DNA from 4 places in the Ruegeria sp. CDSA089 genome. Region 2 is predicted to be linked to each of the others. Evidence: riboswitches for the same ligand, from Rfam matches in the RefSeq annotation. Region 2 holds a riboswitch; each other region holds the start of a gene.

Region 1 (5,332 bases), on a different contig from region 2:
ACATAATGATCTGCTTGCGCGCGGCGCTGCCGAAGCGACGCTCTGCGCATTCATTTGCAACCGCCCAACTCATCGAATTATCCCAAGGTTAGAAACGATTTTGTGAGCATTCTGGCACGCAAACAGCGTTGAAACTTTCGCCTTTTGTTCACTTTTTGTCAGGAGGTGTTTTGCACCCATAAGCCGTTGTTTTTGCGACCGTTCTTTCTGGATTGCAAATCCGTGTACACCGGTTCGATTCCGGTACTCGCCTCCACTCTCTCTACAAAACAGACTATTCCACTGACGCGCGGCTTGCGTCATTCGGCCCCACGCCCCTGAGGGATGACCTCGTATCCGGGCTCTTCCGGTTCGTCGTCCTCCATCTCGGGCGGAAAACCGGAGGCTGTGATGTCTAGACCGGTTGCATCCTCCAGACGTCGGATGATGTTGGGAGACAATTCACGTTCACCATAGCGGGCAATTCCGTCCTCGAAAATCTGGATCATGACCGGGTTGATCTCCAGCGGTACACCGGCGCGGTCAGCGACGTCCTGAAACAGCCCGATATCCTTTTTCACCAGGTCCATCGTAAAGGAAATGTCGCGCGATCCGTTCAGGATCACCTGGCTTTCGGTCTCATGCACAAAGGATGTACCTGACGAGATTTTGATCGCCTCGTAGGTCGTGTTCAGGTCCATCCCGGCGGCCTTGGCGGTCACGAGCGCTTCGGCGCAGGTGATCAGGTTTGCCGTGGCCAGATAGTTGGTCAGCACCTTCAGCACCGACGCTGAGCCCAACTCGCCCGTGTGCAGCACGCGACGGCCCATCGTGGTCAGAAAGGGCAAAATACGTTCGAACGTCGCGCGGTCGCAGCCCGCGAAGATCGAGATATTGCCTGTCGCCGCCCGATGGCACCCGCCCGAGACAGGGCAGTCGACGGCCGCCCCACCGCGTTCGATGACCTGTGTACCCAGTCGCTTGACCTCGGCCTCGTCGGTGGTGGACATCTCCATCCAGATCTTGCCGGGGCTGACCTCAGGCAGCATCTCCTCCATCACCGCGTCAGAAGCGGCAGGCGATGGCAGGCAGGTAATAACCGCGTCGCAATCGCGCATCAGCTGGGCCGGGCTTTCGGCGGCCTTGGCCCCCTGCGCCACGAAGCCAGCGACCAGATCAGGGTTCAGATCGTGCACCGTAAGGTCGATCCCGTTGCGCAACAACGATCCTGACAGCTTGCCGCCCACATTGCCCAACCCGATAAAGCCCACTTTCATGCGACACTCCTCCCTGCTTGCGCCGTTTCGGTCATGGCAGCACGGTGCAGCACCTCAGTTCATGCCGCCCAGCGACGCTTACAGGTCGCTTTTCCACCGCCGCCGCACAGATGCTTGCGACTCGCTTGACAAGCCCCTGTCCGGTGCCGCATGTCCGATCCGTTGGTGTCCTCTGCACGAGGATGAAAAGGGAATGCGTCAACGGATCATCCGCCAAACGCAGCCGCCCCCGCGACCGTGACCGGAGAGGGTGCCCAAGCCACTGGCCAAACAGGCCGGGAAGGCGGGACATCCGACAGGGCAATCGCCCTGACATCCGCAAGCCGGGAGACCTGCCAGCACCCGCGATTGAAACCGGACGGGGTGTTCCGGTGTCGGGTCACACGCGACCCGCTTGAAACCCCGTCCCCCACGATGAGGATTTGGGGGGATGAGAGACATGACCGAGACCACTCCGGTCGAGCTGCTGGTTTGCACCACGTGCCGCCGCGGCCTACCTGTTGAAGATGATGCAGACCGCCCTGGCACGTTGTTGCACAAGGCGCTGGAACAGGCCGATCTGCCCGAAGGCGTAACGCTGAAAGCCGTCGAATGCCTGTCGAATTGCGATCAAGGCTGTTCAATCGTTCTGCGCGGCGGGCCCGAGCGCTGGACCTTTGTTTATGAGAACCTGAACGAAGTCGATCATGTCGACGTGATCGTTGACGGCGCGACCAAGTATCTGGCCACCGAAGACGGCTTGGTCAAATGGCGCGAGCGCCCCGAACATTTCCGCAAAAACTGCGCCTCGCGCATCCCCCCGATTGGAGCCTAACATGTCCACTTTGGAAAAACTTCCCGTTACTGTGATCACCGGCTTTCTGGGCTCGGGCAAAACCACGCTGGTGCGGCACCTGATGCAGAACCCGCAGGGCAAGCGTCTGGCCGTTGTGGTCAACGAGTTTGGCGATGTCGGCGTGGATGGCGATATCCTGAAATCCTGCGCCATTCCCGATTGCCCGGCGGAAAACATCATGGAACTGGCCAATGGCTGCATCTGCTGCACCGTGGCCGATGATTTCATCCCCACGATCGAGGCGCTGATGGCGCTGGAGCCGCGCCCCGAGCATATCCTGATCGAAACCTCCGGTTTGGCGCTGCCCAAGCCGCTGCTGAAAGCGTTCGACTGGCCCGATATCCGATCCAAGATCACCGTTGACGGCGTGATCGCGCTGGCCGACGCCGAGGCTGTTGCCGCCGGTCGCTTTGCCCCGAATGTCGCGGCGGTGGATGCCCAGCGTCTGGCCGACGACTCCATCGACCACGAAACGCCTCTGTCCGAGGTGTTCGAGGATCAGATCTCCTGCGCCGATATCATCCTGCTGACCAAGCCTGATCTGGCCGGCCCCGAAGGTGTCGCCAAAGCCAAAGAGATCATCGCCGCAGAGGCCCCGCGCCCTCTGCCGGTCGTCGAAGTGGCCGAAGGCGTTGTGGACGTGCGCGTCGTGCTGGGTCTTGAGGCTGCCGCCGAGGATGACATGGAGGCTCGGCCCAGCCATCATGATGGCCACCATGATCACGAGCACGATGATTTCGAAAGCATCATCGTCGAGCTGCCGGAACAGACCGACCCGGCCGATCTGGTCGCGAAAATCGAACGTCTTGCCAAAGAACTGAACATCCTGCGCGTCAAAGGCTATGCCGCTGTTCAGGGCAAGCCAATGCGCCTGCTGGTTCAAGCCGTCGGCGCGCGTGTGCGTCACCAGTATGACCGTCCGTGGGAGCCCGGCGAAGAGCGCCGCTCGCGTCTGGTGGTGATCGCCGAGCATGACGATATCAAAGAGGCTGAAATCCGCGAAATCCTTGCGGGCGTCACCGAAGCCGCCGAGTAAGCACAGAGTAAACCATGCACGTCGTCTTCCGCGAAAGCCACGGGTTAGAGGATTCTGAGACCCCAACCGATCTGGGCCAGAGCCCGGCGGATTTGGTGGTGCTGTCGTTTTCGGACAGTGACCTTGGCGCTTTCGCGGCAGGCTGGCATCGTGGCGGCGGCCCCGAGGGTCGGATGCCGACCCTGCGACTGGCCAATCTGACGGCTCTGAAACATCCTCTGTCCGTTGACACCTATGTCGAGCAGACGTTGGAGGGCGCCAAGGGAATCCTGATCCGTCTGATCGGTGGGGTGCCTTATTGGGCTTACGGGCTACAGCAGGTTCTGGCCCTGGCGCAGGCCAAGGGAATTGCTGTGGCCGTTCTGCCCGCAGACGGGCGCGAGGATACGCGACTGGATGAGTATTCCACCCTGCCCGTCTCCACCCTGCGCCGCTTAGCGCACCTGTGTGACACCGGCGGCGAGGTTGCAGCACAAGCCGCTTTGGCACAGATGGCACTGGCAGCGGGGCTCTATGCGGGCCCGGTGATGGGCGCCAAATCCCTGCCCGACTGCGGCGCATGGTGCCCCGATCGCGGAGTGATTCCGGCGGAACAGGCGTTTTCCGGGGATGCGAAACGCATCCTCGTCACCTTCTACCGCGCTTATCTGACATCCGCCGACACCGCCCCCGTGGCCGCCCTTATCCGCAGTCTGCGCGCACGTGGATTTGAAGCCGTGGGGCTCTTCGCCCCTTCGCTAAAGGCCCCGGCAGCTGCGGACTGGCTGCGCAACACCGTCACCGCGTTGACCCCATCCGCGATCATCAACGCCACCTCCTTCTCGGGTAAAAGCGCATCTGGCACCTCGCCCTTGGACGCCGCCAATGTACCCGTCTTCCAAGTCGCACTGGCCACCTCGCGCCGCAAAGCCTGGGCCGAAGCGGAACGCGGTCTCTCGCCCGCCGACCTCGCCATGCATGTGGTGCTGCCCGAGGTGGACGGGCGGATTTCAGCAGGCATCGCCTCGTTCAAGGAGCCGGGCAAGCGCGACCAGCATCTGGAATATTCCCGCTTTGCCCACCGGGCCGAAGAGGAACGGATCGAAGCCATCCTTGACCGGGTGACCGGCTGGCTGAACCTGCAGGATAAACCCAAAGCCGATCAAGTGCCCGCGCTGGTGCTGTCCACCTATCCCGGCAAAGATTGGCAAATGGCCCATGCGGTGGGCCTCGACGCGCTGGCCTCGGCTGAGGCGATGCTGTCCGACCTGCAAGCCGAGGGCTATGATACCGCCCCTGCCAAACCAATCGCTGATACGCTGCTGAACGCCCGGATCGCATGGCCGCTGGCCGAGTATCAGGCCGCGCTTGCGGACCTGCCCGAACAGCTGCGCACCGACTTGCATACGGTTTGGGGCGCTCCCGAGGATGACGCCGCTTACACCGATGGTGCCTTTCACTTCACCGCCCTGCGTCGGGGCAAAGCTCTGGTCGCCTTGCAACCTGAACGCGGCACGCCCGAGCTACGCGATGACGACTATCATGACCTGTCGCGCACCCCGCGCCACAGCTATGTCGCCTTTTACCTTTGGCTGCGTAAAAGCTTGAATGCCGATGCGCTGATCCACATCGGAGCCCATGGCACGTTGGAATGGCTGCCCGGCAAATCCGTGGCGCTCTCAGCCGGTTGCTGGCCCGAGGCGCTGATCCGCGACCTGCCAGTGATCTACCCCTTCATCGTCAATGACCCCGGCGAGGCGGCGCAAGCCAAGCGCCGGATCGGCGCGGTCACGCTGGGCCACATCCCGCCCGCTTTGAAAGAAAGCGGTACACCGGATCGGATGGTACGGCTGGAGTCCCTGCTGGACGAATTCTCGAACGCCGATGGTCTGGACCCCAAGCGCCGCGACCGTTTGCAAGAGGATATCCGGAATGAGGCTCAGGCCATCGGGCTGGAAAGCGATCTGGGTCTGGATCAGGCCACCTGCACCGCCGAGGCGATCACCCGCATCGACCGCTTTGTCTGTGACATCAAGGAAAGCCAGTTCGGCGACGGGCTGCACATCTTTGGCCGGGTGCCAGAAGTGACCGGCAATTTCGACCCCGCGCCTTCCGCCCAGTCTGAACGCAACGCCCTAATCGACGCACTAGCCGGAAAGCGGATCGAGGCCGGGCCATCCGGTTCGCCCTATCGTGGCCGCTCGGACGTGCTGCCTACCGGGCGGA
Region 2 (5,332 bases):
TCAACTGTTTTGCCACCATATTCCCGGCCTCAATATTAGGCGCGACCAGAATATCGGCAGCACCGGCAACCTCTGACGTGATCCCTTTGGTACGGGCGGCGTTCAGATCAACCGCATTGTCCATCGCCAGCGGCCCATCGACCAACCCGCCGGTGATCTGACCGCGCTCCGCCATTTTCGACAGCAAGGCCGCATCGACCGATGACGGCATATGCGGGTTGATCGTCTCAACCGCCGACAACACGCCGACCTTGGGCTGTTCGATTCCCAAAGAATGTGCCAGGTGAATCGCGTTTTGCACGATATCCGCCTTGGTTTCCAAATCAGGCGCAATATTCACCGCCGCATCCGTCACCATGATCGGGCGCGACATGCCCGGAACATCCATTACGAACACATGTGACAGTCGCCGCCCAGTGCGCAGCCCTTTTTCACGACGCAAAACCGCGTGCAGCAACTCATCCGTATGCAGATACCCCTTCATCAGGGTCTGCGCGCGTCCTTCGACTACAAGATCCACGGCACGGTGCGCGGCGATGCCGTGGCTGCGGGCCTCGACAATTTCGATGCCCGACAAGTCGGCCCCCAGCTCAGCGGCAGCAGCGGCGATTTTATCGGGGTCCCCGACGAGGATCGGCGAAATAATATGATTGGCATGCCCCAGCAACGCGCCGCTCAGAGAGTTGGGCTCTTCTGGCGCAACAACGGCGGTTGGCATCGGCTCTAGTGGGCGCGCTTTTGCCAACAGCGCGTCGAAATGGCGGTGCCGCTGCACGATCAGGCCAGGGACCTCGACCGAGTCGAACTCCATATGCGTCGAAGGCGGTGTGACCTGAACGGTGCCGCTGAGAACCAGTGCATTGTCAACGACCCGTCGCACTTCGGCTGAGCAGAGCAGATCACCATCGTCGCGCTTTTCCTCAACAGCGACAAAGGCAGTCAGTTCTTCACCAGCAAGCACCGGGAGGTGGAAGGCCAAATCCGCGCGCCGAGTCTGCGTTCCGGCGCCGGGCATGTAGTTTCCCAGCACGGCTGCGACCAGACCGGCGGGCCACAGCGCGGGTGCGACGGCTTCGGCAAGGCCGTCGCCATCCCCGTCATAGGCTGCCAGATGCAGCGGATTGTGATCGCCCGAGGCCGAGGCAAAAGCATAAAGGTCGTCAACCGTGCACAAGCGGGTTAGTTGTGCCGTGTCGCCAACCTTGAGCTGCTCGAAGGTTTTGTTTTCCTGGATTTTCATAGCGTGCCAACTTTGGTTTTTCGGACGTCTTACCGACTTGGGTCGCGGGTTTAATTGATGCAGGTCAGTTCGGGGTCACAATAGTACGTCCAGCACCCTTGAGCCCACAAAACGGTGCCTCGGCTTTCAGATTTTGCTGCGTCGCAGCATAACTGATTGCCCACTGAGCAGCAATATCCTTTGCGCTGTCTTCACCGGAACGTTGCGGAATCCGTATTGACCCATGCTCTGATCTGAGGCAGTGACGCTACGATGGTTCCCGATGCTGCACGCGCGGGATGAAAAGGGAATACGGTAAGGTGCAGACCAAATCCGTAACTGCCCCCGCAACTGTAGGCGGTGAGCGACGCCAATATCCCACTGGCCGGATCAGGTCGGGAAGGGTGGCCAAGCACAGACCCGCGAGTCAGGAGACCTGCCATCTCAAACGCAACCAAACCGGGGCGGGGTGTCCTGGAAAGAGGCTCAATGTCACATCGACCCGATGTCTTCAGAACCGTTCCTTTACCTGCCCGTCCGGCATGCAGGTGGGGCGGAGCATGACGGATCATGTGGTGCTGATCTGCACGACCTGCCAAGGGGCTGAGGCGGCGCAATCGATTGCCGAGGCCCTGCGAGAGCGCCTGCCCGAGGGCTACGGCACACGGATGATTGAGTGTATGGCCGGTTGCGATCACCCACTGACCGTTGGATTTCAGGCGGGTGCGAAGGCACAATATCTGTTTGGCGAAATTCAAACCTCGGCCGATATCGACGCTTTGGCCGCTTTCGCGCGGCAATACCAAAACAGTTCCACAGGTTGGACCAAGGCAACGGATCGCCCCGAGGCGCTGTTGCACAAGACCTTGTCGCGGATGCCGCCCTTGGCGACGGGGGCCACATGACCGAACATGCGTTCCTTCAGGTCAACGGCGTCGGTTATCACGCCTATCACGGCGAAGTTCTGCTTCAGGACATCACCTTTGCGCTTCACGAAGGCGCGGTTCTGGCCATCGCTGGGCCCAATGGCGCGGGCAAGACAACGCTGATGAACCTTCTATGCGGGTCCGAGCATCCTTCGGACGGCAATGTATTGTTCAAGGGGCGAAATTTGCGCAGCATGTCGGCGACCGAGCGTGCGCGGATGATCGCTGTTGTCAGCCAGCAGGAATATCCCGACGGGCGGCTCTCCTTGCGCGAGTATGTAGCGCTGGGACAGATCCCGATCCGGGCTGACCGCTCGGCCGAGGCCCATGCCGCCGATCTTGCGCGAATTTTGGACCTGACCAGCCTGAACGATCTGGCCGACAAGCGCATGGCGGTTCTGTCGGGCGGGGAACGGCAGCGCGCCCATATCGCGCGGGCATTGGCGCAAAACCCGGCACTGCTGTTTCTGGACGAGCCCACCAACCATCTGGACCCGGACGCCAAGGGGCGGATGTTGTCACTGGTGGCCGGGCTGGGAATCACAGTGGTGATGATCGTCCACGATCTGGTCATGATCCCGGAATTTGCGACGCATGTCGCGCTGATGAAATCCACCCGTCTTACCGGGTTCGGACCTGTGGCCGACGTGCTGACCACCGACCGCGTGCGTGACACGTTCGGTGTCGATTACCTGTTTTTCCAGCACGAGGGCCGCTTGATCCCGGCGCTGGACATCCGAAAAACCTCAGTTTCCAACCCTGTTAGGAGCATTTCCGAATGAAACACATCTTGTCCGTGGCGCTGGTTACAGCCATGGCGGGCGGTGCCGCCGCGCATGAAATTACCGTCGACAATTGCGGCGAACCGCTGGTGTTTGAAACCCAGCCCGAGCGTCTGGTCGTGCATGACATGAACATGACCGACATGGCCTTTGCACTGGGTCTACAAGACAAGATCGTCGGCCTGACCGGGATTACCGGCTGGTACAAAACCAGCCCCGAGTTCGACTCGCTGCGCGGCGGTATCCCGGAACTGGCCCCGAAATATCCGACGGTCGAGAATCTGGTGGCCGTTGAACCCGACCTGTTCTTTGCCGGTTGGTACTACGGAATGCGGCCCGGCGGTGATGTGACACCGGAAACGCTGGCGCCCTTCGGGATCAAGACTATGATCCTGTCGGAAAGCTGCGTTCACCTGCATAAGGACCGCCCAAAGGCCAGCATGGACCTGCTGTTTGACGATGTCCTGCGTCTGGGCAAGGTCATGCATGTTGAAGACAAGGCCGAAGCGTTGGTTTCAGGCTGGAAAGACGAGCTGGCCGCGATTGAGGCGAAAACCGCCGATCTGCCGAAACCGCGCGTGTTCCTGCTGGACGGGCCCGCTGATGCGCCCTTCACCGCCGGAAAATACGCCATCCCTGATGCGATGATTGCCGCTGCGGGCGGTCAGAACGTGACCCATGACATGGATACAAGCTGGGGCCGTAGCTCTTGGGAGGCCGTCGCCGCCGCGAACCCCGAGTTCCTGGTGCTGTTGGACTATCAAACCGGAAATGGCGCGGCGGATACGTTCAAATTCCTGCAAGAGCACCCGGTGATGTCGCAAACCGATGCGGTCAAAAACGAGCGCTGGATCGGTCTGCGGTACGAAGAACTAACGCCGGGACCCGCGAACATTCAGGCGATCTCGAAAATGGCACAGGCCATGCATAAGGGCCTGAACTAATTTGGGCCGTCTGGGGCTGACACTTTTGGTGGGGGCGGTCATTCTGGCCGCCCTTCTTCTGGTTTCAACAATCTACGGAACCACATCCATCCCTCTGTCCGATACATTCAAGGCCATATTGCTGGGCACAGGCCTTGTGGATGGAGACGTGTCGCCCCTGCACCGTATCGTCTTTGACCTGCGCCTGCCCCGCGCGCTGTTTGCGGCCGTGATCGGCGCTGGTTTGGGGATTGTCGGCGTTGTCTTGCAGACAACCACTCGGAACGATCTGGCCGACCCGTTTCTGTTCGGGCTGTCTTCGGGCGCTGCAGCGGGTGCTGTGTTCGTCATCACCGTAACCGGGGACATTCTGGGGTTCTGGACCTTGCCGCTGGCGGCGTTTTGCGGAGGGCTGGTGGCCTCTGGCATCGTGCTGGCTTTGGTACACGGATTGCGGACGAGCGCGCCTGAGAAATTGATCCTAGCCGGGCTTGCGGTGTCCTTCCTGTTCTCAGCCCTAACCAACTACCTGATTTTCGCAGGCGATAACCGTGCTGCCCATTCCGTCATCTTCTGGATGCTTGGCGGTTTGGGTCTGGCGCGATGGGAAACCTTCCCGCTAGTCTGCGCCGGGCTGGCGCTTATTCTGGCCTATGCCCTCTATCGTAGCCGCTGGCTGGATGCGCTGCTGACCGGAGATGTCACGGCAACAACACTGGGCGTTCCGGTTCAGTCGCTACGGTTCAAAATGTTCTTTGTTGCAGCGCTCGCGACCGCCGTTTTTGTGTCGGTCGCCGGAGTGATCGGCTTTGTTGGCCTGATGGTTCCACATATTGCGCGCGGCATCGCTGGTCCTTTGCACAATCACCTTGTCCCGACGGCAGCCGTGGTTGGCGCGGTGCTGTTGACCGGGTCCGATATCCTCAGCCGCCTGATGCTTGCCCCGCAAGAACTGCCGGTCGGAATTGTGACGACCTCACTGGGGTCGATTTTCGTTTTCATTCTGCTGCTCAGAACGGCGAAGCCCAAAAGATAAATTGGCTTGTCTTTGTCAGTCCCGACGCTTGCCGGGCTGTCAGCGCACCTGCAACAATTTGACAAAACAGATTTTTTGCATGCATATTTTTTTAAGTTCCATGCAAAAACTGCCAAGAAATTGATCAATATCAAATCCGGCGCTGAACGAAGCCGTTAATCGGGAATAGCGACGAACAGAATCTAGCAAAGCCAGGTCTTTGAGAATGGGCCAAGTGACTACCCGGCGCGCCTTCCTGAGCGCGAGATTTAACGATGAGGACGGTGTGACAGCCAGACCTCCGGGATCGGTCGGGCCTGACTTTCTGAAGCACTGCACGAAATGCGGCGATTGCGCCTCGGCTTGTCCTGAGGACGTGATTGCAATCGCTGCGGACGGCTTTCCTGTTTTTCAACCCTCAGACAATCCCTGCACTTTTTGCGGTGACTGCGCCAATGCCTGCCCAA
Region 3 (5,332 bases), on a different contig from region 2:
CCCAGCATCGCACGCACCTGATCGGCGCTGGTTTCCCCGGCACCGTGTGAAATCGCCTGATCCAGCAGAGAGGTCGCATCCCGCGCCGAGCCTTCAGCCGCGCGGGTGATCAACGCCATCGCGTCCTCGGCGATTTGCGCACCTTCGGCCTCGGCAATGCGGCGCAGCAAGCCGATCATGTCTTCGGGTTCGATCCGGCGCAGGTCGAACCGCTGGCAACGCGACAGAACCGTCACGGGTACTTTGCGAATCTCGGTGGTAGCAAAGATGAATTTCACATGCTCGGGTGGTTCCTCAAGCGTCTTGAGCAGCGCGTTGAAGGCGCTGGTCGACAGCATGTGGACCTCGTCGATGATGTAGATCTTGTAGCGGGCCGAGGCCGCGCGGTAGCGGACGCTGTCGATGATCTCGCGAATATCATTGACGCCGGTGCGGCTGGCGGCGTCCATCTCCATCACGTCCACATGGCGGCCCTCCATAATGGCCACACAATGTTCGCACTGGCCGCAGGGTTCGGTGGTCGGCTTGCCCTCGCCATCGGGGCCGATGCAGTTCATACCCTTGGCGATGATACGGGCCGTGGTGGTTTTGCCGGTGCCGCGAATGCCGGTCATGATAAAGGCTTGCGCAATTCGATCCGCCTCGAACGCGTTTTTCAGCGTGCGTACCATGGCGTCCTGACCGACTAGATCGGCGAAGGTTTCCGGGCGGTATTTGCGGGCAAGAACCTGATAGGCGGGGCTGGGCGTGTCGGTCATATCTGCTCTGTCGGATTCGGAGTCCGATGCAGCGTAGTGACCCCTGCCGCCTACGTCCACAGCAGCAGCGCAGGAAATTCGATTTGCAAGCAAGGACGCAGGCGATACATCATCGGTGCAGATTGATCGGAACGTGCCATGAATAATTTCGCCATCTATTCCCTGCGACTGGGGCCGGGTCGTCTGGGGATATCTCCGCTGCCCGGCGCGGGAGGTGCCTATGCGGCCGATCTGAAGGCGGTGCAGGACTGGCGACCGGATCTGGTGATTTCAATGACCACAAGCTCTGAGATGAAAAACCTGGGAGCGGCGGCGTTCGGTGGCGATCTGGAGCGGCACGGGGTCGAATGGGCTCACCTGCCGGTCCAGGATTTTGGTGCGCCGGATGCGCGGATACAGGCCATTTGGTCCAATGTCAGCCAGCGGGCCCGTGCGCTGCTGTCCGGCGGCGGAGGCGTTTTGGTCCATTGTCGGGGCGGCTGCGGGCGATCGGGTATGGTTGCTTTGCGGTTGATGACGGATAGCGGACTGCCCGCAGATACCGCTTTGCAGATGCTACGGACAGTACGTCCCTGCGCCGTCGAGACCGAGGCGCAGATGGTCTGGGCCACTTCGGCGGCCCGGACGGGCAGCTGAATTCAGGCTGAAAGCTGGTGTTCGGTCGGCGCGGCTGGCTGGGGCGCCGTGGTAACCACTTCCATCATCGCGCAGGGCGGTGTCGGCAAAAGGCTGGCTGCGTGGGCGGTGAAATCTGCTCCGAACAACATATCCGCATAGCGATCCAGCCGCTCGGCCGGAGTGTCGGCGGCCACACCGCAGAACACCCGGATCTGATCGGGTTGGGCGCGAAACCGGGCCGAGCACCCTTCGGCGCAATGGGTCAAGTCGCTGCTGCCTTCGATCTCGAACGCATCGGTTGTTGCCGGACGGGCCGTGGCCATTGCATCCGTCAGGGCGCGTGCCATTCGGGCCAGTGCCGGGCAGGGGGCGCCGGTTTTTTGGCATACCGTCGCGGTGAATTCGTGGGTCTTGGTCTTCCAGATCATGATGCGCCCTCCGCGCGCTGGACGAGGGGCATGGATCAGGTGTGACAGCGTGCTGACGACCTGTCCCGGACACCCCGCCCGAGTTTCGGTTTTCGTTCGATGGCAGGTCTCCTGACTTGCGGGTCGTGGCTTTGCCGACCTTCCCAGCCTGTTGGCCAGTGGTATCTCGGCATTGCTCACCGCTTACAGTTGCGGGGGCAGTCTCGGCCTTGATCCGTTCCGGCAATGCCGGGCAGGATCGCACCGTGTTCCCTTTTCATCCCGCCCCGTGACCGGGGACGAGGACCATCACGCCACCGCTAACGGTTGAGCGGGCTTCGAGTCAAGCGCCATTGAAACCCGGCGCGACGCGGGGTCAATCTCCCTACGGCTTGACTCTGATGCCGGAACAGGGCCGACTGCACAGGTGAACTAAACAGTTTAGAGTGTGAGGCGCGGGCGATGTTGGACAACACGCATCCTGTTTTGACCGAAGATGTCCAGTTTCCGTCTGGTTCAGCGATGCTGTCGGGGCGGCTCTATCTACCTGCCTTGCCTCCCAAAACAGTTGTGGTGATCCATGCAGCGACCGGCGTGCCCCGCGACTATTATCAGCATTTTGCCCATTGGCTGGCGGCCGAGCAGGGCATGGCTTGTCTGACCTATGATTATCGGGATTTCGGCCATTCCCTGACCGGCCGATTGCAGGACTCGCAGGTAACTATGGCGGACTGGGCGCTGATCGACATGCCCGCTGCCCGCGCAGAAATGCGCAAACGTTTCCCGGACGCGGAACAATGGAGCATCGGCCATTCCGTTGGCGGAATGTTGGGCCCGGTTCAACCGGATATCGCGCAGATTGACCGCATGATCTGTGTTTGCTCTGGGCTGGTCACTCTGTCTGATCACCCGTGGCCGTACAAGGCACTGGCGGGGTTGTTCTGGTATGGCCATGCGCCGCTGGTTGTCAAAGCGGCGGGGTATTTGCCGGGCAGGGCTTTGGGCTTTGGGGCTGACTTGCCCGCGCGGGTCTACTGGCAGTGGCGTAAATGGTGCACGGCACCGACAAACTACCTGCCCGATTTGGGCAAGACCCTGCCCGAGGCGCACTGGGCCGGGCAGGATGTGCCGGTCGATCTGATCGCATTCGACGACGATCAGGTGGTGCCGCCCAAAGCGGTGTGGCGTCTGGCCGAGCTTTATGGCCCGAATGCGCGGCGTCGGCCGTTGTCACCGTCCGATTTCGGGGTGAAAGAGATCGGGCATATCGGCGTGTTCGCGCGCCGCAACGCAGCGGTCTGGCCGCATCTTATTGCCCAGGATCATGTGGTAGATAAGTGAGAGGTTGGACATCGACCCAAGCGGGGCTCGTTGTGGCTGCTTCCTTCCGGACCTGACCAGGTTGGCGAGGCGCTCGCCCGCGCCAACCTCTCAGCACGCGATATAGGCAAGTGCGGGACAAATGACAACCCGTCAGAGCGTCAAATGGATCAGCAGAAAACCGGCCTCGTCCTCTCCAGCGATGTTGGGTGCAAATTCGGTGATGTCGTCCAGATGCTGCCAGGCCTTGTGGCCTGTACGCATAACCGCCAACGCCCCGGCCACGGGGGACAGACGGAACGGACGCTCGAACATAGTGCCGGAATGAGGCCCGGCAGTCACGTAGTTTTTGACCAGATCTTGTAGGGGCAGAATCGGCAGCGGAACGCGCGTCGCCCGCCCGGCAAAGGGGAAGTGCCCACCGCCATTTGCGCGGTAATTATTCAACGCCACCACAAAGGTCTGCTCTGCATCCAAGGGTTGGCCTTCGAAACGAATCTCGCGGACGCGGCGGGCCGATGGGTGCAAAAGTGCCCCATCTGCGCCAAACCGAGCGGGCTGGCTAAGGTCGATCCGGTATGTCAGCCCATGCAGGACGTCAAAATTATGCCCTGCGCGGTCCGAGGCCAGCAGATCGCATCGTTGGCCGGGGATCATCCTGTTAAAGACGCCTGCGGACATTTCCAGCCAGTCTTCGATTTGCGAACCGGTGACGGCGACGGCCATCATCTCATCGGGAAAGACGTTCAAGTCCGTCACATGGCGCAGGCAGATTTCCCCGGCCGGGACGTCGGTAAAGAACCGAGGCCCGGCACGCCCGCCGAATTTCGACGGGGACACGGCAGACAGGATTGGGCAGTCCCGATAGTCCGTATCCTTCAAAAAAGGCCGCAACCCGGCGGTTTGAGCGGCGGCCACGAAAGCCAAGCCCCGGTCATAGCCGCAAAAGCTGAAATAGCTGTGCATGTGCTGCTGTACCTGTCCCACAGGTTCGGCCACCCGCCGCCGCGTCTCGGCGTGACCGGTGGCAAGTAGCTGCGTCAGTGCGGCGTCTTCATCTGACGCTTCTGTCGAAACCGAACGCACCTGCGCGTGTCCATGAAGTACCTGCCATTGGTCGTCCAGTGATGTGCCGAGGGTCAGGTCGATGACGCCCAGATATGACCCCGCCGCACCGGGCATCACGACGGGGGTGCTGTGCACCAGCCCGCGATCAACGTCGATATAGCCGCTGTATTCTTGTTCAGGGCTGGGAAAAACCATATGGGAATGCCCGCCCGCAATGGCGTCGATCCCGTCGATGGCGGCCAATGGTACCAACGCGTTTTCCATGCCGGGCGTGTCTTGCGCCGGACCGAACCCCGTATGCGCCAGCGCCACAACGATATCGCAGCCCAGTTCGTGCAGTTCAGCGACTTTGCGGCGCGCGCAGTCAAGGATGTCGCCGATCTGGACCGCACCTGCCAGCTTGTGCGCCTCCCATTTTGCGGTCTGGGGTGGCAGGACCGATAATATGCCGATTGCAAGCTCGTGCGCGTGCCCTTGGATATCGACCTGACGCCTGACAATCGTGTGCTCCTGCCAGACCTGCGGGCTGGTGGATTTGTGCGCATTGCTGCACAGAACAGGGCAGGGGGCGTGCCGCATGATCCGGTCCAGCACGTCCAGACCAAAGCCGAAATCGTGATTGCCCAGCCCAATGGCATCATAGCCCAGAAGGTCGAAGGCCTGCATCAGAACATGGCGCTCGGGGTGTTGAGCCACGGCCCAGTCGCCCAGCGGTGTGCCCTGGACCGAGTCGCCATTGTCCACCAGCAGAACCAACCCGTCCTGTACCTCGCTTCGGGCCTTGCGGATCAGGTCGGCGGTCCGGGTCAGGCCAATCGTCGGTTCGTGCCTGTCAGTGTAATAGTCATATGCCGTCAGATTCATATGCAGATCGGACGTGGCCAGAATCCGCAGTTGGACGGTTTGAGAGGAAGGAAAAGTCGGCACTACTCTACTTTAGGCAGTTTTATATTAATCATTTTCAACAAAAAGAGTGTTGCGTGCAATTTTCAAGGCGGACCTGCGGTCTTTCAGCGGCAGCGGGTGTTTTTTCGGAGTTCCATGAATACCCATTGCAACCCCAGAACCATCGTGGCAGCCCTATGCGCACAATCTGGGGGGCATGCAATGAAGAATGCAGAGTTTGTGACGTTCGGCGGATCAGGGCTGGACCGTGCGGCG
Region 4 (5,332 bases), on a different contig from region 2:
TGGGGTTCAAGATGTATAACCCCGATCTGCCCTTTGCCGGCGTGATCCTGAACCGCTGCGCCAGCCCCCGGCATGAGCGGTTGACGCGGCTGGGGATGGAGCGCGCGGGCCTGCCGGTTCTGGGCGTGTTGCCCCGGCGCGGCGACCTGACCCTGCCCGAGCGGCATCTGGGTCTGATCCAGGCTGTCGAACACCCCGACCTGGAAAGCGCAATTGTCGGCTATGTTGCGTTCCTGCGCGAGCATGTCGATCTTGAGGCGATCAAGCGGGCGGCATCCTCAGGCCCGAATGGGCCATCGTCCGCCGCGCTGCCGCGGCCCCCGGCGCAACGGATCGCACTGGCCCGCGATGCAGCGTTTTCCTTCACCTATCCCCATTTGCTGGAAGGTTGGCGTGCGGCAGGGGCCGAGGTGTTGCCCTTCTCGCCCTTGGCCAATGAAGCCCCGGCTGCGGATGCCGATCTGGTTTGGTTGCCGGGCGGATATCCTGAACTGCATGCAGGCACTCTGGCCGCTGCATCGAGTTTTCAGGAGGGGTTGCGGAACCACGCGCAGACCAAGCCCGTTCATGGGGAATGCGGGGGGTATATGGCGCTGGGACAGGCTCTGATCGATAAAGAGGGTGTCTCGCATCAGATGGCCGGGTTGTTGAGGCTGGTGACATCTTACGAGAAGCGCAAGTTCAATCTGGGGTATCGCCGGGCCGAGCTGCTGGCCCCCATGCCCGGCTTTGCCGTAGGCACGGGCCTGCGGGGGCATGAGTTCCACTATTCCTCAATCATCGAGCAACCTGACGCGCCTTTGGCCCGTGTGTTTGACGCAGAAGGGGCCGAAGGGCCGCAGACCGGATCGGTGCGTGGCAACGTGACCGGCACGTTCTTTCACCTGATCGCGGAGGCCTCAGTATGAGTGGGTTTGTCTCGTTCATCGGCTCAGGTCCGGGCGATCCGGAATTGCTGACGCTCAAGGCCGTAGATCGGATGCAAAAGGCGGATGCGGTGCTGTTTGATGACCTCAGCAGCGGGCCGATCTTAACCCATGCGCGCGAGGATGCCGATCTGGTGGGCGTGGGCAAACGGGCGGGTCGCCCCTCGCCCAAGCAGGACCATGTCAGCCGGTTGTTGGTGGATTACGCCCTGACCGGGCAGCGGGTCGTGCGGTTGAAATCCGGCGATGGCGGCATGTTTGGACGTCTGGAAGAAGAACTGGTTGCCCTGCGCGCGGCTGGGATCGAATACGAGATCATCCCCGGCATCCCCTCAGCTGTAGCGGCGGCGGCGGCGGCTGGCATCCCGCTGACCCGTAGGCTAACCGCGCGACGGGTGCAGTTTGTCACCGGCCATGATGTCAGCGGCAAACTGCCCGAGGACCTGAACCTGCCCGCGCTGGCCGACCCGGATGCGACCACCGTCGTCTTCATGGGCAAGCGCACCTTTCCTCTGCTGGTCGAAACGCTGCACGCACATGGCCTGCCGCTGGAAACGCCAGCACTGATGGCCGAATCCGTCTCGACCCCCGAGCAGAAGCTGCATCGCAGTACTGTAGGCGCGCTGTCCAATAAACTGGCGGACGAGATAGGCACCGCCCCGGCGCTGATCCTTTACGGCCCGCTGGCAGAGTTTGACGATGTTTGACCTGACCTTGATCGGCATCGGCACCGGGAACCCTGACCACGTGACCTTTCAGGGCGCGCAGGCGATCCGCTCGGCGGACCTGATCCTGATCCCCCGCAAGGGCGAGAATAAGGCCGATCTAGCCGGGCTGCGCGAAAAGATCATTGCGCAGGTGACCGACACGCCGCCGCAGATCGCCTATTTCGACATCCCCAAGCGCCGGTCCGACGACGGATATCTGCGCGGGGTGGATGAATGGCACGACGCGATTGTATTGCGCTGGAGCGAGGCAATCGCCGCCCATCCTGGAGCACGACATGTAGCTCTACTGATCTGGGGCGATCCGTCGCTTTATGACAGTTCACTGCGGATTGCAGAGCGGCTGGACCCTCAACCGACGACGCGGGTGATCCCTGGCATTACAGCGCTGCAGGCGTTGACGGCTGCCCACGTGATTCCGATCAACGATCTGGGTGCCCCCTACATCGTGACCACGGGGCGGCGGATTCGCGACGAAGGGTGGCCGGACGGTGCGTCAAACGTGGCGGTAATGCTGGATGGTGAGTGCTCGTTCCAACATCTTCAGATGGCAGATTATGACATCTGGTGGGGGGCGTACGTGGGCATGAAAGAGGAAATTCTGATCAAGGGGCCCTTGGCTGAGGTTGCGCAGCAGATTCTGGACACCCGTGCAGCTGCGCGCGCCGATCACGGGTGGATCATGGATATTTATCTTCTCAAAAAGTGCGTGAACTGACCAAATTGGTCGCGAATGGTGATTGCGCCACGCGGGTTTTGAAGGCTAGATGAACCCGTCTGGTCCCGTCGTTCACAGCGACGAGCTAAGAGGGAATGTGGTGCGATCCGAGTTGATCCAATCCACAGCCGCCCCCGCGACTGTAAGCGGTGAGTCTTGCTCAACCAGCCACTCCTGAATTTTCAGGGGGAAGGCGAGCACAGGCCCTGACCCGCAAGCCAGGAGACCTGCCAGGCGTGATTTGAAACACCGGCCGTCGGGTGCGACGGCACAGGAGAATTGAAAATGACAACACAAACACAAACCGCCTCGCGCGCTGGTATCCTGCCGGTCATGTTCGCTGTGGTTCTGGGTCTTGGCATCATTTCGGTGACTGGCCACGTTCAGGCCGCTGCCCTGCATGACGCAGCCCATGACGTGCGTCACGCAACCGGCTTCCCCTGCCACTAAACCCATGTTTAGCCGTATCCTGACCAGCGCGTTGTTCGCTGGTGCTGCAGCGGGGCTGATTGCCGCCTTGCTGCAGTTGGTCTTTGTGCAACCTGTGTTGCTGCACGCGGAACTGTATGAATCAGGCGAATTGGTCCATTTCGGCGGTGACGTCGTAAGTGCTCACCCCGAGCTGCCGGGAATGTTCTCAGACCTGTTCCGCGATGCGCTGAGCGTCATTTTCACGATGCTTATCTATACCGGTTACGCGCTGATGATGATTGCGCTGATGTCCGTGGCTGAGGGCAACGGCCACAAGATTGACGGGCGCACCGGCGTTTTGTGGGGGCTTGCGGGGTTCGTTGCCGTGCACCTCGCACCCGGATTCTCGCTCGCGCCAGAAGTGCCCGGCGTGGCAGCAGCCGATGTCGCTGCGCGTCAAATCTGGTGGTTTGCGACCGTCGCAGCAGCAGGTGTTGCCATGTGGCTGATTGCCTTTGGCGGCACCCTGATCAGCTATGTGATCGCAGCCGCTCTGCTGTTGGCCCCACATCTGATCGGCGCGCCCGAGCCGGACGTGTTCACCGGCCCCGTTCCGACCGAGATCGGCGCGCTGTTTGCCGCACGCGCTTTTGGCATCGGACTGGTAGCCTGGGTTCTGGTCGGGGCATTCGCCGGGTACTTCTGGCGATATGAAAGCCAGCGTGCCGAAGCTGCGGCCTGACAAGCACGCTTATGAACACGCCGAGACCAGCTCGGCGTGTTTGCTACTACCATCAAGGAACATAAAATGGCACGCTCACTTGCCCTGTTTGCAATCGGCATAGTTTTTGGCAGTGGTGCAGGATTTGTGGTTGCGGCTGCAAATGGCGTTACTTTCGACGGCCATGACCATGGCGATCCTGCACATCACAGTTCATCTCACGCCGAGGCAGCCGCACACGATCATTCGACTGCCATCAACCTGCCTGCTGGCGCTGATGCTCCGGGGCTTGAGATCGCTCTTACGCCCGATCCTATGGCGGGTTGGAACCTGCATGTCATGCCGCAGAACTTTCGGTTCTCACCACAAAATGCCTCAAAGACCGATGTCGACGGCGAGGGGCATGCACATGTCTACGTAAATGGAGAGAAACTGGCCCGGCTGTACGGTAACTGGATGCATATCGACCATCTGCCGCAGGGCGAGGTCGAAGTCTCGGTCTCTCTGAACGCAAACAGCCACAGCCCGCTGATGGTCGACAACATCCCCGTCAGCGCGGCGGTCACACTACAGGTCGACTAAAGCGCCGGGATACGCGCCCGCAAACACATCCGGAGCCGCCCGCAAGGCCGGGCGTCTTCGATCCAGCCTTTGGGGCTTTCCAGATAGGTCCGGCAGGTCGCCACGATATCATCGGCGTCCGAAGCGACATCGACCCCTGAAAACACATATGTCGCCCAGCCATCGGCCTGCAGCGCGATGGCCACGGGTTCTGCACATCCGCTGAAACAGGCGTGCTGATCGACCGAAACCCGCCCCTCAATCCCCGCGCGGGTCAGGGCGGACTCGACAGCTTTGACCTCGGCCCCGCAATCGCGGGCGCCGGCACAAGACGAACATATCAACAGGCGCATCTGATCCAATTCGGACCTCATCGGGTGGCATTTGCCTGTTTCTGAGGGTTTCCAACTGCCGGCGCAATCGGGAAAACGCACAAGATTGTGAGTGCGCCCTGTCCCGCTTTCTGGCATCACTGTCGCAACCCCGAAACAGGAGGCCCAGATGAAAGCCCTTTGGACTGCGATTGCCCTGATAGCGACCCCTGCTTTGTCAGACGAGCCCCTGTCGGGCTGGGCCAGCTACGCAACCGACAAAAGTTACGACGCGTTGGTTGCCGACACCAAGGATGCCATCAAAGCTAATGGTCTGATCGTGGTCACGCAGGCAGGCCCGACCAACGCCGCCGCATCGCGTGGGATCACTATCCCCGGCAATCGGGTCATTGGTGCCTTCAACAACGACTATGCGGTGCGCGTGTTGGAAACATCAGTGAACGCGATGATCGAGGCGCCGATCCGCTTTTATGTCACGGAGAACGAGGACGGCACCGCCACCCTATCCTACAAGACTCCCAGCTTTGTCTTCGCGCCCTATGTCTATGAGGGCGGAGACCCCCTGCGCGAGATCGCTGAGGAGCTGGATGGCAAGTTTCAGGCTGTGGCTGAAACAGCAGTCAAATAGTCACACTGGCGTGATCCGGCTTGCGTCTGGGGCCGTCCTCCGCAATCTGCTGTGAAACAGTTTTTCGGAGCATGACTTATGCAAGACCTCTCGCCCCGCGCAGCGGACCTTCTGGCCCAACGTTTGTACGAGGCCGGATGTCGCCACGCCTTTGGAATGCCCGGTGGTGAGGTTCTGACCCTTGTCGATGCGCTGGAACAGGCCGGGATCACCTTTCATCTGACCAAGCATGAAAACGCCGCCGGTTTCATGGCCGAGGCCGTGCATCACCGCGATGGCGCGCCTGCCATTCTGGTTGCCACCCTTGGCC

What was found. A riboswitch is a leader RNA that binds a small molecule or an ion and turns the genes downstream of it on or off. The one in region 2 is predicted to bind cobalamin.
Region 1: another riboswitch for cobalamin. It lies ahead of AC2FJ6_RS03850 (DUF1636 family protein); the one in region 2 lies ahead of AC2FJ6_RS14110 (DUF1636 family protein).
Region 3: another riboswitch for cobalamin. It lies ahead of AC2FJ6_RS16450 (hypothetical protein); the one in region 2 lies ahead of AC2FJ6_RS14110 (DUF1636 family protein).
Region 4: another riboswitch for cobalamin. It lies ahead of AC2FJ6_RS03920 (CbtB domain-containing protein); the one in region 2 lies ahead of AC2FJ6_RS14110 (DUF1636 family protein).

What each region holds. Positions count from the first base shown of each region.
Region 1 covers NZ_JBXWQD010000001.1:749,125-754,456, forward strand. The annotation lists gene AC2FJ6_RS03840 (hypothetical protein) at 1-73, opposite strand, end outside; gene AC2FJ6_RS03845 (NAD(P)-dependent oxidoreductase) at 300-1,256, opposite strand; cobalamin riboswitch at 1,403-1,610, shown strand; gene AC2FJ6_RS03850 (DUF1636 family protein) at 1,696-2,070, shown strand; gene cobW (cobalamin biosynthesis protein CobW) at 2,072-3,127, shown strand; gene cobN (cobaltochelatase subunit CobN) at 3,142-5,332, shown strand, end outside.
Region 2 covers NZ_JBXWQD010000005.1:295,934-301,265, reverse strand. The annotation lists gene AC2FJ6_RS14115 (bifunctional enoyl-CoA hydratase/phosphate acetyltransferase) at 1-1,240, opposite strand, end outside; cobalamin riboswitch at 1,478-1,677, shown strand; gene AC2FJ6_RS14110 (DUF1636 family protein) at 1,780-2,124, shown strand; gene AC2FJ6_RS14105 (ABC transporter ATP-binding protein) at 2,121-2,927, shown strand; gene AC2FJ6_RS14100 (ABC transporter substrate-binding protein) at 2,924-3,871, shown strand; gene AC2FJ6_RS14095 (FecCD family ABC transporter permease) at 3,873-4,886, shown strand; gene AC2FJ6_RS14090 (ferredoxin-type protein NapF) at 5,092-5,332, shown strand, end outside.
Region 3 covers NZ_JBXWQD010000007.1:48,275-53,606, reverse strand. The annotation lists gene AC2FJ6_RS16460 (DNA polymerase III subunit gamma/tau) at 1-758, opposite strand, end outside; gene AC2FJ6_RS16455 (protein-tyrosine phosphatase family protein) at 897-1,394, shown strand; gene AC2FJ6_RS16450 (hypothetical protein) at 1,397-1,804, opposite strand; cobalamin riboswitch at 1,889-2,109, opposite strand; gene AC2FJ6_RS16445 (alpha/beta hydrolase family protein) at 2,246-3,124, shown strand; RNA gene ffs (signal recognition particle sRNA small type) at 3,119-3,217, opposite strand; gene AC2FJ6_RS16435 (bifunctional 2',3'-cyclic-nucleotide 2'-phosphodiesterase/3'-nucleotidase) at 3,257-5,098, opposite strand; gene nudC (NAD(+) diphosphatase) at 5,279-5,332, shown strand, end outside.
Region 4 covers NZ_JBXWQD010000001.1:762,267-767,598, forward strand. The annotation lists gene AC2FJ6_RS03905 (cobyrinic acid a,c-diamide synthase CobB) at 1-908, shown strand, start outside; gene cobA (uroporphyrinogen-III C-methyltransferase) at 905-1,633, shown strand; gene cobF (precorrin-6A synthase (deacetylating)) at 1,626-2,369, shown strand; cobalamin riboswitch at 2,413-2,618, shown strand; gene AC2FJ6_RS03920 (CbtB domain-containing protein) at 2,655-2,819, shown strand; gene AC2FJ6_RS03925 (CbtA family protein) at 2,824-3,522, shown strand; gene AC2FJ6_RS03930 (hypothetical protein) at 3,589-4,083, shown strand; gene AC2FJ6_RS03935 (DUF1636 family protein) at 4,080-4,436, opposite strand; gene AC2FJ6_RS03940 (DUF302 domain-containing protein) at 4,564-5,022, shown strand; gene AC2FJ6_RS03945 (thiamine pyrophosphate-binding protein) at 5,101-5,332, shown strand, end outside.